DNA from 4 places in the Pantoea agglomerans genome. Region 1 is predicted to be linked to each of the others. Evidence: predicted binding sites of a transcription regulator. Region 1 holds the regulator's gene; each other region holds the start of a gene.
The links. The regulator PurR, encoded in region 1, represses purine synthesis genes. The targets are predictions, from matches to a motif close to CANGCAAACGTTTGCNTG.
Positions count from the first base shown of each region.

Region 2: a site for PurR is predicted at 1,988-2,005, ahead of LB453_RS20300 (nucleoside-specific channel-forming protein Tsx). Genes of this name have one in related genera too.
Region 3: a site for PurR is predicted at 1,940-1,957, ahead of purE (5-(carboxyamino)imidazole ribonucleotide mutase). Genes of this name have one in related genera too.
Region 4: a site for PurR is predicted at 2,275-2,292, ahead of LB453_RS22105 (NCS2 family permease). Genes of this name have one in related genera too.

Region 1 covers NZ_CP083809.1:2,187,267-2,191,113, forward strand. The annotation lists gene LB453_RS13145 (C40 family peptidase) at 202-1,005, shown strand; gene LB453_RS13150 (YnhF family membrane protein) at 1,052-1,141, opposite strand; gene purR (HTH-type transcriptional repressor PurR) at 1,426-2,451, shown strand; gene punR (DNA-binding transcriptional activator PunR) at 2,448-3,353, opposite strand; gene punC (purine nucleoside transporter PunC) at 3,473-3,847, shown strand, end outside.
Region 2 covers NZ_CP083809.1:3,675,940-3,679,786, forward strand. The annotation lists gene LB453_RS20290 (response regulator) at 1-609, shown strand, start outside; gene LB453_RS20295 (sensor histidine kinase) at 606-1,961, shown strand; gene LB453_RS20300 (nucleoside-specific channel-forming protein Tsx) at 2,237-3,103, shown strand; gene yjdN (VOC family metalloprotein YjdN) at 3,307-3,744, opposite strand; gene LB453_RS20310 (LysR family transcriptional regulator) at 3,818-3,847, opposite strand, start outside.
Region 3 covers NZ_CP083809.1:2,959,431-2,963,277, forward strand. The annotation lists gene cysS (cysteine--tRNA ligase) at 1-482, opposite strand, end outside; gene ppiB (peptidylprolyl isomerase B) at 700-1,194, shown strand; gene lpxH (UDP-2,3-diacylglucosamine diphosphatase) at 1,194-1,910, shown strand; gene purE (5-(carboxyamino)imidazole ribonucleotide mutase) at 2,042-2,551, shown strand; gene purK (5-(carboxyamino)imidazole ribonucleotide synthase) at 2,548-3,612, shown strand; gene ybbP (putative ABC transporter permease subunit YbbP) at 3,658-3,847, opposite strand, start outside.
Region 4 covers NZ_CP083809.1:4,077,777-4,081,623, reverse strand. The annotation lists gene LB453_RS22110 (4'-phosphopantetheinyl transferase family protein) at 27-776, shown strand; gene LB453_RS22105 (NCS2 family permease) at 893-2,206, opposite strand; gene yieH (6-phosphogluconate phosphatase) at 2,356-3,021, shown strand; gene LB453_RS22095 (MFS transporter) at 3,043-3,847, opposite strand, start outside.

The DNA of each region.
Region 1 (3,847 bases):
TAACTGGTAATAACTTTGCTGCTATAACCTGCTGAAATCGCTCATTTATGAGTCAGATGCAACCCTGTAACAGTTTAATAGAAAAATGGCTTAACTTTTGAAAAAAACCTGGCTTAGAATGGCCCCGGCGCTGATCTCCGATCAGATTTTTCTAACCTCGTTACGGCCTGTTGTCGTAACCGCTAACCCTGTAACCGGACTATGCGATTACTGATTACGCTCTTGATATTAGCTTTCGCGCAGCTTTTCATGAACATCGCTTCGGCCTCGCCGCAAGCGCCGGTTAAAGCCAGCCTGCATAAGGCAGAGAAAAAAAGCGCGCGCGAAGATGAGCGACGCAAACGGCGACCGGTTAAAACCAGCGCGAAAAAAACGCGCCCTTCTACTGCGCAAAAACTCAAACTGAAAAAGCAGAAGAAAATCGAAACGGCCGCCCTTTCTCATTCCGCCGGCGAAACGAAAAAATCCCTGAAGTCTTCCCGTAAGCAGCGCTATGGCCACCAGCGCACGCTGAGCAGCGCCAAAGTTGCAACTTCTTCGCTGCTGGACGCCGATGACGGCGGCACCATCAAAATGAGCAAGTCCCACCGCCTGCGCTACCAGAAAGCGCGCGAAACGGCGATGACCAAGCTGATGGGTCAGCTGGGCAAGCCTTATCAATGGGGCGGCACGTCGCCGCACACCGGTTTCGACTGCAGCGGCCTTGTCTGGTACGCCTATAAAGATCTGGTGAAGTTCAGAATTCCGCGCACTGCCAACGAAATGTATCACCTGCGTGACGCCGCGCCGGTGAAGCGCGAGTCGCTGGAGAAAGGCGATCTGGTCTTTTTCCGTATCAACGGTCGCGGCACCGCCGATCACGTGGGGGTCTACCTCGGCAACGGTAAATTTATTCAGTCGCCGCGCACCGGAAAAGATATCCAGATCAGCGGGCTTTCAGACGATTACTGGCAGCGTCACTATATCGGCGCGCGCCGCATGATGACGCCGAAAACCATTCGCTAAACGCCATAAAAAAACCGGGATTTTCCCGGTTTTTTTATCGCTGTCGTTAGTGCATGACGGCGGTAAAGCTAAAGGCCACAATCATCAGCAGCGCCGCGCCCGTGGTCACCAATGCCAGTTTCAAATCAGTGCTCATTACCTCTCCTTATCCACACAGTTTTCAGGGTCTTCAGGGATTTTCCCATAGTTACCGGTAAAAATCTCGTTTTATCCCGCAAGCCTTGTTAGAATCCCCGGCTTTGTTGCGCAACTGACGCAACGCTGATGCCGTTCGCACGCAACAGCCCCTGTTTTGTCCTGCCCAGTGAGTATTTCACCGACAAAAACTGTAGCGAATTAACAGAAATCTCGCTTAGCGGACGCAAACGTTTAACATTATGCTTATCAGTGAGTTATTGGTAAGCCTGGAGTCTCTTTTTAATGGCAACAATTAAAGATGTCGCGAAGCGCGCGGGTGTCTCCACCACCACCGTTTCCCACGTGATCAACAAAACGCGCTTCGTTGCGGAAGAGACGCGCAACGCCGTCTGGCAGGCGATTCAGGAATTACACTATTCGCCCAGCGCCGTGGCGCGCAGCCTGAAGGTCAATCACACTAAAACGCTGGGGCTGCTCGCCACCTCCAGCGAAGCGCCCTATTTTGCGGAAATCATCGAAGCGGTCGAGCATCACTGCTTCGAACGCGGCTACACCCTGATCCTCGGTAACGCCCATAACGATCTGCAGAAGCAGCGCGCCTACCTGTCAATGATGGCGCAGAAGCGCGTCGACGGCCTGCTGGTGATGTGCTCCGAGTATCCGGACGATCTGCTGAAGATGCTGGAAGAGAACCGCAATATTCCGATGGTGGTGATGGACTGGGGCGAATCGCGCGGCGACTTTACCGATACCGTGCTCGATAACGCCTTCCAGGGCGGCTATCTGGCGGGCCGCTATCTGATCGAACGCGGCCATCGTGATATCGGCGCGATCCCCGGCCAGCTGGAGCGTAACACCGGCGGCGGCCGCCATGCGGGATTTTTGAAAGCGCTGGAGGAAGCGGGCATCTCGGTGCGTCCCGAGTGGATCGTGCAGGGCGATTTCGAGCCGGAATCGGGCTATCAGGCGATGCAGCAAATCCTGCAGCAGAAGCAGCGCCCGACGGCGATCTTCTGCGGCGGCGATATTATGGCGATGGGCGCGATCTGCGCTGCCGACGAGATGGGGCTGCGCGTGCCGCAGGATATTTCGGTGATCGGCTATGACAACGTGCGCAACGCGCGCTACTTTACCCCGGCGCTCACCACCGTGCATCAGCCGAAAGCCCAGCTCGGCGAAAAAGCGCTGGAGATGCTGCTGGATCGCATCACCAGCAAACGCGAAGTGTCGCAGACCATTGAAGTGCATCCCACGCTGATTGAGCGTCGTTCAGTCGGCGACGGTCCGTTCCGCGACTACCGCCGTTAATCTTCGCTTAACCACTCCTGATTGAGCGTTTGCGCATCGCCGAGATAGCTGAGCAGCCAGCTGAGCGCCGGCGATGCGCCCGCTTCCGACCAGCTCACGCAGCAGGGACTTTCCGGAAAGGCGGTTGGCAGCGTCAGCTCAACCAGCTCCCCCTTATCCAGCAGCGGGCGCGCCACATGGCCCGGCATCATCGCCACGCATAACCCATCCAGCACGCAGGCCAGCCCCGCCTGCCAGTCCGGCACCACCAGACGCCGCTGGTTATCCAGCGTCCAGGTCATGCGGCGCGGCAGCGCGCGCGAGGTATCCTCCAGCACCAGCGAGGGCCAGGCGCGCAGTGCGTCATCGTCGAGCTGCGGCTGCTGCGTCAGCGGATGCTGGCGCGCCACCACGCAGCGCCAGTTCAGCGCGCCCATATCGCGAAAGGAAAAGCGCCCGCCCACCGGGATCGCCTGGGTGGCACCGATCGCCACATCGACGCGCCCGTCCGCCAGCGCGTCCCAGACGCCGTTAAATACCTCATAGCTGATATGCAGCTCCATATCGGGAAAGTGGCGATAGAAGTCAGTAACCAGCTGGCGGCTGCGCGGCAGCTTCACGATACAATCAACCGCGATGCTGAGCTTGCCGCGCCAGCCGTTCGCCAGCTGCTGACACTGCCTGCGGGTGGCGAGCATTTTTTTGATAACCTCGCGTCCTTCACGCACGAAATGCTCGCCTGCAGGGGTGAGGGCCACGTCGCGATGCTGCCGTTCGAACAGCGGCACCGCCAGCCAGCTTTCCAGCTGGCGCACCGTATAGCTGACGGCAGAGGGCACGCGGTGCAGCTCCTGCGCGGCGGCGCTGAAACTGCCGGTGCGCGCGACGGCATCAACAACTTCAAGCGCATATTCAGACCACATGCTTTTTCCTTTCAAAAATTTTCACAGCACTCTGCAAATATTAACGTTTCACAGCGGCGGGCGCACCCTTTTACACTTTGCCGCGTTCAACCTGCCTGACGAAAGATGAGATAAACACCATGCTGTCCTCAAAAGGATTTATGCCCTACCTCGCCCTGCTCAGTATGCTGGGCTTTCTGGCGACCGATATGTACCTGCCCGCCTTTGGCGCGATGCAGATGAGCTTCAATACCTCGCCCGGCATCATCAGCGCCAGTATGAGCCTGTTCCTGGCAGGCTTTGCCATCGGCCAGCTCTTCTGGGGCCCGCTCTCTGACCGCATCGGTCGAAAACCGGTGCTGCTGATGGGGCTGGGGCTGTTCGCGCTCGGCTGCGCCGGCATGCTGTTGGTGGAAAACGCGGCGCTGATGCTGGCGCTGCGCTTTATTCAGGCGATCGGCGTCTGCGCCGCGGCGGTGAGCTGGCAGGCGCTGGTGGTGGATCGCTATCCGCGC
Region 2 (3,847 bases), 1.5 Mb from region 1:
CAGGCGCTCGAAGCCGCAGGCTGGTCGGTTGACTGGGCGCGCGACGGCGTCTTCGCCCATCACGCCTGGAATGAGGGCGACTATACCTGCGTGCTGCTCGATCTCGGCCTGCCACGCGACGATGGCCTGCAGGTGCTGAAGCGCGCGCGCGGACGCGGCGATACCACGCCGGTGCTGATTTTAACGGCGCGCGACACGGTGGCGCAGCGCGTGCAGGGGCTCGACAGCGGCGCCGACGACTACCTTCTGAAACCGTTCGACCTGCAAGAGGTGCTGGCGCGCATGCGTGCAATCACCCGTCGTCGCCACGGCGCAGCGGACTCGCTGCTCGGCAGCGGCGACGTTCAGCTGGATATGATGACGCGCGAAGTGCTCTATAAGGGCCAGCGCGAGCAGCTTACCGCGCGCGAATATGCCCTGCTTTACGCCCTGCTGGAGCGTCCCGGCGCCATCCTGTCGCGCGAGCAGCTGGAGAACCGCATCTACGGCTGGGGCGAAGAGGTAACCAGCAACGCGGTGGACGTGCTGATCCACGGCATGCGCCGCAAGCTCGGCAACGACGCCATCCGCAACGTGCGCGGGCTTGGCTGGCGCGTGCCTGCGTTATGAAACCTTTTACTTTTATGCGATCCCTGCGCAATAAGCTGCTGAGCACGCTGCTGCTTATCCATCTGCTGATGATCGGCGGCGTAACCTGGTATTTCTTTAGCTGCTACGGCGACATGATTGGCACCATGAAGGACGACCAGCTGTCGAAAATTGCCGACGCCTGGGCGACCAACAAAACGATCCCGGCGCTGATGCCACTGATGCTGCACGCCGACAAAATGAAAAGCGCCTACGTCGTACAGCTGTGGGACAGCAACGGCAGGCTGCGCGCCAGCTCCTGGCCGGAGCTGCATGCGCCGCTGCAGGCGCAAAAAGGCTGGCACGATATCGACGTTGGCGGCTGTGACGAGTGCGCCTGGCGTATCTACACCCGTCCCGGCGAGCCAGGCAGCGAAATTAAAACCATTCAGGTGATGCATAACCTCAGCCATATGCGTGCCGAGATGGTGAGGCGCGCGCTGGCGGCGATTATTCCCCTGATTTTGATGATGCCGCTCTCGCTGCTGGTTATCTGGCTGGTGGTGCGCAAAATCACCCGCGATCTGCGCGTCGCCTCGCGCGAGATCGCCGCGCAGGAGACGCTGCATCCCCATCTGGTGTCGCCCGAGGGGCTGCCGGACGAGATCCTGCCGCTGGTTGAGGCCTACAACTCACTGCTGAACAAGCTGCGCGCCGCCTGGTCGTCGCAGCGCCAGTTCCTGGAGGACGCGGCGCATGAGCTGCGCACGCCGGTCACCGCGGTGACGCTGCAGCTGGAGAACCTGCGCCAGCATATTCAGCCGGGCGAAGCGAGCCGCCAGTTCGATCAGCTGGAGGCGGGCGTAACGCGCACGCGACATCTGGTGACGCAGCTGCTGAATATCTCACGCCAGGAAGATAAAACCCTGGTCGCCTCGGTAGAGAATATCGAGCTGGAAGATCTGCTGAAAGAGAGCATCGAGCAGCTGATGGTGGTGGCCGACAAGCGCGGCATCGACATCGGCTTTAACGGCTCGACTCGCTATCGCCTGCAGGCGAGCCGCTCCGAGCTGCGCAGCCTGTTCGATAATCTGATCGGCAACGCCATGCTGCATACCCCGGAAGGCAGCCTGGTGGATGTCCTGCTGCATGAGGTCGGGGATCGCACGGTGGTCGATATCGTCGATAACGGCCCCGGCATGCCCGAGGCGTTTATCGATCGCGCCTTTGACCGCTTTACCCGTTCGCCGACGGTAAAGGCGCAGGGCAGCGGCCTGGGCCTGTCGATTGTGCGCAGCGTCGCGCAGAAACACCATATCCAGGTTTCCCTCTCCAACTGCCTCAATCCGCAGGGCGCCATCTGCGGGTTACAGGTTCGCGTCACCCTGCCCTGATTTTCACGTTCGCGCGCAATCCCGACAACGTAAACGGTTGCGGCGTTCCGTTCGCCACCGCTTAATTTCGTGATGGACTTCACAATTTCACGTAAATGCAATGCAACACATTTTGACAAACGTGAGCAAAATCTATTTTCTATCGCTCTGTAACGGTCAGGCTACGCAGGTCAAAAACCGGCTGTAAAAAACGGTTACATCTTCGCCGCCCCACTCTGGGATCGATTTTACTCTGGCTGCGTCCCCGCGCAGTCAAAAGCATGTGGTTAATGATAATGAAATTTAAAACCTTGATAGCAGGCGCCTTGCTGGCGACATCCCTGAGCAGCGGCGCGCAGGCCGCAGAAAGCGATCCGCAATACCTTTCCGACTGGTGGCATCAGAGCGTCAACGTGGTGGGCAGCTATCACACCCGCTTCGGACCGCAGTTCAATAACGATGTCTATCTGGAATATGAAGCCTTCGCGAAAAAGGACTGGTTCGATTTCTACGGCTATCTCGATCTGACCAATTTCTTCGGCATGGGTAACAGCAACGCCAACGGCATCTTCGACCACGGTTCGCCGATGTTCATGGAAATTGAGCCGCGTTTCTCAATCGATAAGCTGACCGGCACCAGCCTGGCCTTCGGCCCGTTCAAAGAGTGGTATTTCGCCAACAACTATATCTACGATATGGGCCGCAACAGCGATAACCGCCAGAACACCTGGTATATGGGTCTCGGCACCGACATCGACACGCACAGCGACGTCGGCCTGTCGCTTAACGTCTACGCCAAATACCAGTGGGAAAACTACGGCGCGGCGAACGAAAACAGCTGGGATGGCTATCGCTTCAAGGTGAAATATATGGTGCCGATTACCACCCTGTGGGGCGGCAACCTGAGCTATATCGGCTTTACCAACTTTGACTGGGGTTCCGACCTGCGCGACAAATCAGACGCGTCGCGCACCAGCAACTCCATCGCCTCCAGCCATATTCTGTCGCTGGGTTACGACCACTGGCATATCTCCGCCGTGGCGCGTTACTTCCATAACGGCGGTCAGTGGGCGGATGGCCAGGAGCTGAACTTTGGTCGCGGACCTTTTGAAGTGAAATCTACTGGCTGGGGTTACTACCTGGTGGCGGGTTACAACTTCTGATAAAAGCGGGCGATCAATTATCTGCCCGCTTGAAAGCAGTGCCTGTCGCAGGAGAGCTGGCCCGATCGCAGAGATGCAAAAACGGCTATGCCAGCTCGACCTGCGCAAATACGCACCTCATCCCTGAGGTGCGCCCGTTACCGGGCTGACGCGATGCGTTATGGGAAAACGCTCACCGCGTAAACACACTACCTTAACCAGACTTACTGCTGCGGTTTCACCACATTGATGCGCCACGGAATGCCAAACTTATCGATAAACATGGCGAAGCCGTCTGACCAGAAGGTCTCCTGCCACGGCGTAGTGACTTTGCCGCCCGCCGACAGCTTTTCAAACCAGGCTTTACCCTGATCCACATCGGTGGTCGACAGACTGACCGCATAGCCCGCATGTTCTGAAGCTGGCGGCTGATCGGTGTTGCCGTCGCTCAGCATCAGCTCACCCTGACCAATACGCAGATGAGCGTGCATGATTTTCTCCGGCGGCAGCGGCGGCGCAGACTGGTCGCCCACCTGTTCACCCTGATCCGGCATATCGCCAAAGGTCATTTTGTACAGCAGTTCGCCCTCGGTGGCGGCCAGGTAAAAATCGATCGCCTCTTCGCAGCGGCCATAGAGAAACAGATAAGGACTGACTTGCATCTTCACCTCCATTTGTCGGTTGGATTTCTTACAGCACCTTAACAGTGTAGACGATCGACCTAATGCACTGTTTTTACTGGCAATAGCGCCGAAACAGCTGCGC
Region 3 (3,847 bases), 770 kb from region 1:
TCCAGATCCTGACGTGACAGCGCGCCGTAATCGGCATCGCTCGGCACATCGAACATTACGTCGCCGTTGTCGGCAACGTAGGCGTGGCCGCGTTCAATTAAACGCTCCACCAGCTCAATAATCTCAGCGATATGGCGCGTGGCGCGCGGCTCCTGATCCGGCGGCAGAATGCCGAGCGCGGCGAAATCTTTGTGCATCTCGCCAATCATGCGGTTGGTGAGGGTTTCGATACTTTCGCCGTTCTCGTTGGCGCGTCGAATGATTTTGTCGTCGATATCGGTGATGTTGCGCACGTAGTTCAGACGATAGCCGCAGTAGCGCAGGTAGCGCGACACCACGTCAAACGCCACGAAGGTGCGTCCATGTCCGATATGACAGAGGTCGTACACCGTGATACCGCACACGTACATACCGATTTCACCGGCATGGATAGGTTTGAATTCCTCTTTCTGTCGACTCAGGGTGTTATAAATCTTTAGCATTGAACAGTTCCGTTTAGACGAGTGCGGTAAACACTTTTATCAGGTTATTCAGTTATTGTGCCGTATTTTTCGCGCTTGCGCGACGGCAGCGTGCCGAGAGCGCCGCGGGCGTGCTGACGCGTCATCAGAATTTATGATATAAGGGGCGTCGACAAAAATGGCCAGCGCACTTTGCGGCGGCCAGAGAGCTGACGACAACCTTTACAGGACGAGAATGATGGTTACTTTCCAGACCAACCACGGCGACATCGTAATTAAAACCTTCGACGATAAAGCGCCTGCTACCGTGCAAAACTTCCTCGAATACTGCCGTGAAGGTTTCTATGACAACACTATTTTCCACCGTGTTATCAACGGCTTTATGATCCAGGGCGGCGGTTTTGAGCCAGGCATGAAGCAGAAAGAGACCAAAGCTGAAATTCGCAACGAAGCGAATAACGGCCTGAAAAACACCCGCGGCACCCTGGCGATGGCGCGTACCTCTGCTCCGCATTCCGCTACCGCGCAGTTCTTCATCAACGTTGCCGACAACGACTTCCTGAACTTCCGCGACGAAAGCCTGCAGGGCTGGGGTTATTGCGTGTTCGCAGAAGTTGTAGAAGGTATGGACGTGGTCGACAAAATCAAAGCGGTTTCTACCGGCCGCAGCGGCATGCATCAGGACGTACCGAAAGATGACGTCGTCATCCAGAAAGTAACCGTCAGCGAGTAATGTCGCGCACCCTGTTTATCGCAGATTTGCATCTGTGCCAGGAAGAACCGGCGATCACCGCCGGTTTTCTGCGTTTTCTGGCGCGTGAAGCGCCGCGCTGCGACGCGCTCTATATCCTCGGCGATCTGTTTGAAGCCTGGATCGGCGATGACGATCCCAATCCGCTGCACCAGCAGGTTGCCGCTGCGCTGCGCGCGCTGCCGGTACCGGTCTACTTTATTCATGGCAACCGCGACTTCCTGCTCGGCAAGGCCTACGGCCGCGCCAGCGGCATGACGCTGCTGCCGGAAGAGCAGGTGCTGGAGCGCTACGGTCACCGCGTGCTGATCCTGCACGGCGATACCCTCTGCACCGACGACGCGGGCTATCAGCGCTTTCGCGCTAAGGTGCATCAGCGCTGGCTGCAGCGCCTTTTTCTCGCCCTGCCGCTGTTTATCCGCCAGCGTATCGCCGCGCGCATGCGCGACGGCAGCAAACAGGCGAACCAGCATAAGTCGCTTACCATTATGGACGTCAACGCCGACGCCGTTGAGGCGGCGATGCTGCGCCAGCAGACCCGGCTGATGATCCACGGTCACACCCATCGTCCGGCCATTCACCGCTTTACGCTGCAGGGAGCGCCTGCCGAGCGCGCGGTATTAGGAGCGTGGCACGAGCGCGGCTCAATGATCCAGCTCGACGCCAGCGGCATCAGCCTTATCGAATTCGACTTCTAAAACGCGGCTAAACATGCTGGAACGGCCGCGACGCAACCGTTTTCCTTACGCCTTTCTCATGTTATTCTCTGTGCCCTTCTTTACCTGCCCGACCGGCCAGGTTCGTTTGTTTATTCACAGGAGTTGACCGCATGTCATCCAACGCCGCCCCGGCCCGCATTGCTATTGTAATGGGCTCCAGAAGTGACTGGTCCACCATGCAGTTCGCTGCGGAAATCCTTACCAGCCTGGACGTGCCCTTCCACGTTGAAGTGGTCTCCGCACACCGCACCCCGGACAAACTGTTCAGCTTCGCCGAAACAGCCGCCGATAACGGCTATCAGGTGATTATCGCGGGCGCGGGCGGCGCGGCGCATCTGCCGGGCATGCTGGCGGCGAAAACCCTGGTGCCGGTGCTGGGCGTGCCGGTGCAGAGCGCAGCGCTGAGCGGCGTCGACAGCCTCTACTCTATCGTACAGATGCCGCGCGGCATTCCGGTCGGCACCCTGGCCATCGGCAAAGCGGGTGCGGCCAATGCGGGCCTGCTGGCGGCGCAGATCCTGGCAATCCACGATGCGGCGCTGGCCGCGCGCCTCGGCGAGTGGCGACAGGCGCAGACCGACGAGGTGCTGAATAACCCGGACCCGCGGGAGGAAGCATGAAGCCGGTTTGCGTACTGGGCAACGGCCAGCTGGGCCGTATGCTGCGCCAGGCGGGCGAACCGCTGGGCATCGCCGTCTATCCGGTCGGCCTTGACGCCGAACCCGACGCGCTGCCGATTGCGCAGAGCGTCATCACCGCCGAAATCGAACGCTGGCCAGAAACCGCGCTGACCCGCGAGCTGGCGGTGCATCCGGCGTTTGTAAATCGCGATATTTTCCCGCGCCTGGCGGATCGCCTGACGCAAAAGCAGCTGCTCGACCAGCTGAATCTCGCTACCGCCCCCTGGCAATTACTGGCTGACAAGAGCGAGTGGCCGCAGGTGTTCGCCTCGCTGGGGGAGCTGGCGATCGTTAAGCGCCGCACCGGCGGCTATGACGGCCGCGGTCAGTGGCGACTGCGCGCGGGTGAGACCGATGCGCTGCCGGATGAGTGCTACGGCGAATGCATCGTCGAACAGGGCATTAACTTTTCCGGTGAGGTGTCGCTGGTGGGCGCGCGCGGTCAGGATGGTAGCACCGTCTTCTACCCGCTGACCCATAACCTGCATCAGGATGGCATTCTGCGCACCAGCGTCGCCTTCCCGCAGGCGGACCCGGCGCAGCAGGCACAGGCGGAAGCGATGCTCGGCGCCATTATGCAGGCGCTGAACTATGTCGGCGTGATGGCGATGGAGTGTTTCGTTACGCCGCAAGGCCTGCTGATCAACGAGCTGGCGCCGCGCGTACACAACAGCGGGCACTGGACGCAGAACGGCGCCTCAATCAGCCAGTTTGAGCTGCACCTGCGCGCGGTGCTGGGCCTGGCGCTGCCGCAGCCGGTGGTGTTCGCGCCGTCGGTGATGGTGAACCTGATCGGTACCGCGCTGAACAGCAGCTGGCTGCAGCAGCCGCTGGTGCATCTGCACTGGTATGACAAAGAGGTGCGGCCGGGCCGCAAGGTCGGACACCTCAACCTGACCGACAGCAACAGCGCGCGGCTGACCGCAGCGCTGGAGGCGCTGGTGCCAATGCTGCCGCCGGAGTACGCCAGCGGCATCGCCTGGGCCGTAGAGAAGTTCTGATCCGCCGGCACGCCAGCGAACAAAGCGGGCCTGGCCCGCTTTTTTTTATGCTGACTCCATGCGCCGGAACAGCCCCTTGCCGCGCAGCAGCCGCACGCCGAGCCAGCCACCGCACAGCGAGAGCAGCAGCGCGCCGCCCAGCGGCAGCGCCAGCCACAGCGTCCAGTCGGGCTGCCACGGGAAGTCGAAAATCTTACGCTGCAGCGCCCAGAGCGCCGCTTCCGCGCCCAGCGCC
Region 4 (3,847 bases), 1.9 Mb from region 1:
AAGTGACCATTTTCACGGAGCGACAGATGGCGGGTCATTTTGTACGTTGGATGGGCGATCGCGGCATTGTCGCTGACGCCATGCGCATGCCGCAGGATGTTCTCGATCAGGCACGACAGCTGCCTGACAGACACCGTGGACGTTTTTTGCTTGCCCGTCTGATGCTGGCGCAGCTGATGCTGCGCGTTTACGGTATCAGCACCCTTCCTGCTCTCGTTACCCACAGCAATGGCCGCCCGGCCTTTGCCGATCGCGATTTGCCCGATTTCAGCATCGCCTATGCCGGCAATATGGTCGGCGTGCTCCTTGCCGAAGAGGGCGGACGCGCCGGGCTGGATATGGAGATCGTACGCGCCCATAGCCGCCAGACGCAGGAGCAGCTGATGCAGTCGCTTACGTCTGGCGAGCGCGCCTGGATTAATGCGCAGCAGGATTTTATGGAAGCGGTGACGCAGATCTGGACGCTGCGCCAGAGCATTCTTAAGCTGACCGGCGAAGGTAACGATAATATGGCCTCGCTGCGGCTGCAGCCCGCGGCCGGACGCCTGCGCTCGACGAGCTATCCCGATATTCAGGCGGTGTGCGACGCCGAGCCGACGCTGGTGTGGTCATGCGCCCTGTCGGCCGCCACCCAGCGGCTGCACCTGTGGGAAATCGATGCCTCGCGCGAGTGGCATGCGCTGCGCGACGTAGAGATGAGCAAGCCCAATATCGGGCCGCGCACGCTGCGTCTGACCAGCTCACCGCGGGAGCGCAGCCTCCATCCAGAGCTATAAAAAAAGCCGCTTAAGCGGCTTTTTTTACAGGGCAATTTTCCAGCACTTTGCGCTTCGGTTCATCTCACCCGCTTGCAGACGACTCAGCGGTTTGCGACAGAGCCTGAGCCTTCCTGTTAATGCGCGTCGATAAAGGCGATTTTTAACACGAACAGCAGCGCCACAACCACCACGCAGGGGCTGATCTCGCGCCAGCGGCCGGTGCCCAGCTTCATCACGCAGTAGGCGATAAAGCCCAACGCGATGCCTTCGGTAATGGAGAAGCTAAACGGCATCATCGCCGCGGTTACGAAGGCCGGCACCGCTTCGGTGAGATCGTCCCAGCGCACGCGCGACAGGCTGGCGGTCATCAGCACGCCAACGTAGATCAGCGCGCCTGCAGCCGCATAGCCCGGCACCATCGCCGCCAGCGGCGACAGGAACATCACCAGCAGAAAAAGCACCCCGGTCACCACCGCCATCAGGCCGGTGCGGCCGCCGATCGCTACGCCGGACGAACTTTCGATGTAAGCGGTCACTGACGAAGTACCCGCCAGCGCGCCCGTTACCGAGCTAAAGCTATCCACAAACAGCGCCTGCTTCATACGCGGAAACGTGCCTTGCTCATCGGTCAGGCCCGCTTTATCGGTTACGCCAATCAGGGTGCCAGAAGAGTCGAACAGGTTAACCAGCATAAAGGAGAAGATAACGCCCGCCATGCCGATATTGAACGCGCCTTTAATATCCACCTGACCAACCACGCTGGTAATCGCCGGCGGCGCGGAGAAGAGGCCAACAAATTTCACATCGCCGAGCGCCCAGCCGAGTGCCGTGGTGATCACCATAGAGATCAGCACCGCCGCATGGATATTGCGCGACGCCAGAATAGCGATAATAAAAAAGCCGAGCGCGCCGAGCAGTACGCTGTGCGAGGTCAGATTGCCGACGGCGGCGATAGTATCGGGATTCGCGACGATAATACCGGCGTTTTTCAGCCCCATCATGGCGATAAACAGGCCGATACCGGCGGTGATGCCAACGCGCAGGCTCAGCGGAATATTGGCGATCATCCAGTAGCGCACGCGCAGCAGCGTCAGGATCAGCAGCCCCAGCGCGCCCCAGAAAATGGCGCCCATGCCTACCTGCCACGAATAGCCCATCGCGCCGACCACCACAAAGGCGAAAAAGGCGTTGAGCCCCATCGCTGGCGCCAGCGCCACCGGCAGATTGGCGATCAGGCCCATCAGAATGCTGCCGAATGCGGCGATAAGGCAGGTCGTAACAAATACCGCCTGGGTATCCATGCCCGCCACGCCAAGAATCTGCGGGTTAACAAAGACGATGTAGACCATCGTCAGGAAAGTGGTGACACCGGCAATAATCTCGGTGCGCACCGTAGTGCCATGTTCCTGCAGCTTAAAAACGCGCTGCAAAAGGCCTTGTTTACTCATGCCAACGATCCTGATGAAAAGAACTCGGCGCGTATCCTGACCGCTTTGCCGCGGCAATACAATGATTTTTCGCAACCGTTTCCGGGATCGCAATCTGCGGCGATTAGGTTAAAGTGTGTGCTCTCTCGAAAACAGAAGGATAGCGACAGATGGCAGTAGAGTGTGTCTTTTTTGACTGCGACGGCACCCTTGTGGACAGCGAATTGCTCTGCACCCAGGCGTACGTCAACACCTTCGCGCGCTACGGAATTACCTGCTCGTTACAGGAGATGTTCGAAAGGTATAAAGGCGTTCAGCTCTACGACATTATTCGCGACGTAGCGGAAACCCATCACGCCACGCTGCCGCAGGCGGCCTTTGAAACCGACTACCGCGCCGAGGTGGCGCGCCTGTTCGACGCGTCGCTGACGGAAATTCCGGGTGCCAAAGCGCTGGTGGAGAAAATAACCGTGCCGATGTGCGTCGTCTCCAACGGCACGGTAAAGAAGATGCAGCATTCGCTGGGGCTGACCGCGATGCTGCCCTGGTTTGCTGACCGTCTTTACAGCGGTTACGACATCTCAAGCTGGAAGCCCGATCCGGCGCTGATCTATTACGCCGCCGGGCAGATGCAGGTGCCTGTCGATCGCTGCATTCTGGTGGATGACTCCGAAGCGGGCGCCCGCGCCGGCATCGCGGCGGGCATCCCGGTATTTTACTACTGCGCGGACGCGCACAATCCAGAAATCGACCACCCGCTGGTGACGCGCTTTACCGATATGGCCGCTCTGCCAGCGCTGTGGCGCGCGCGCGGCTGGCACCTGGTGGCGGAGTAATCGCCCGCGTCAGGCAGGCATTTAGCCAATCGCCCCCAGCGAATCGTCGTTGCCCTGCTTTTTCGGCAGCAAAAAGAGCGTGGCAACGATATCCAGCAGGTAGATCAGCGCCAGCAGGGTAATCGCCGCGACAAAAGAGATTTTCGCCGCCAGCAGGCCGATCACCAGCGGGCCAAAACCGCCGACGCCGCGCCCGAGGTTAAACAGAACGTTCTGCGCCGTGGCGCGCGCCTGCGGCGGGAAAGTGTCGGAGATCAGCGCGCCGTAGCCGCCAATCATGCCGTTGACGAACATCCCCATCAGCGCGCCGGTAAACAGCATCACGGTGGGGTCGCGCAGCTGCGCGTAGATCACCACCATCGCGACGGCACCGAACTGATAGAGCAGGAAAATTTTCCAGCGCGCAAAGCGGTCCGCCAGCACGCCAAACAGCCAGATGCCGAAGGTCATGCCGACCACGGTAACTGCGGTCCACAAGCCCGATTTGGTCAGGCTGAAGCCGAAGTTAGCGGAGAGATAGCTCGGCATCCAGATCATCAGCCCGTAATAGCCGAAGTTCTGCACCGAGGTCAGGATAAAGATGCCGAGGCTCGCTTTCGCCGTGGCGCGATCCTGCACCAGCATTTTCAGGCGCGTGGAGAACGACAGCGCTGGCGTCAGCTTTGCCTGCCGGGTAAAGGCCTCTGGCTCGCCCATGCTGCGTCGCAGCACAAACGAGAACAGCGCAGGCAGCAGGCCGACCAGAAACATCCCGCGCCAGCCGATCACGCCCAGCAGCGGCGGCGTAATAAAGGCCGCCAGCAGCACGCCTAGCTGCCAGCCGATA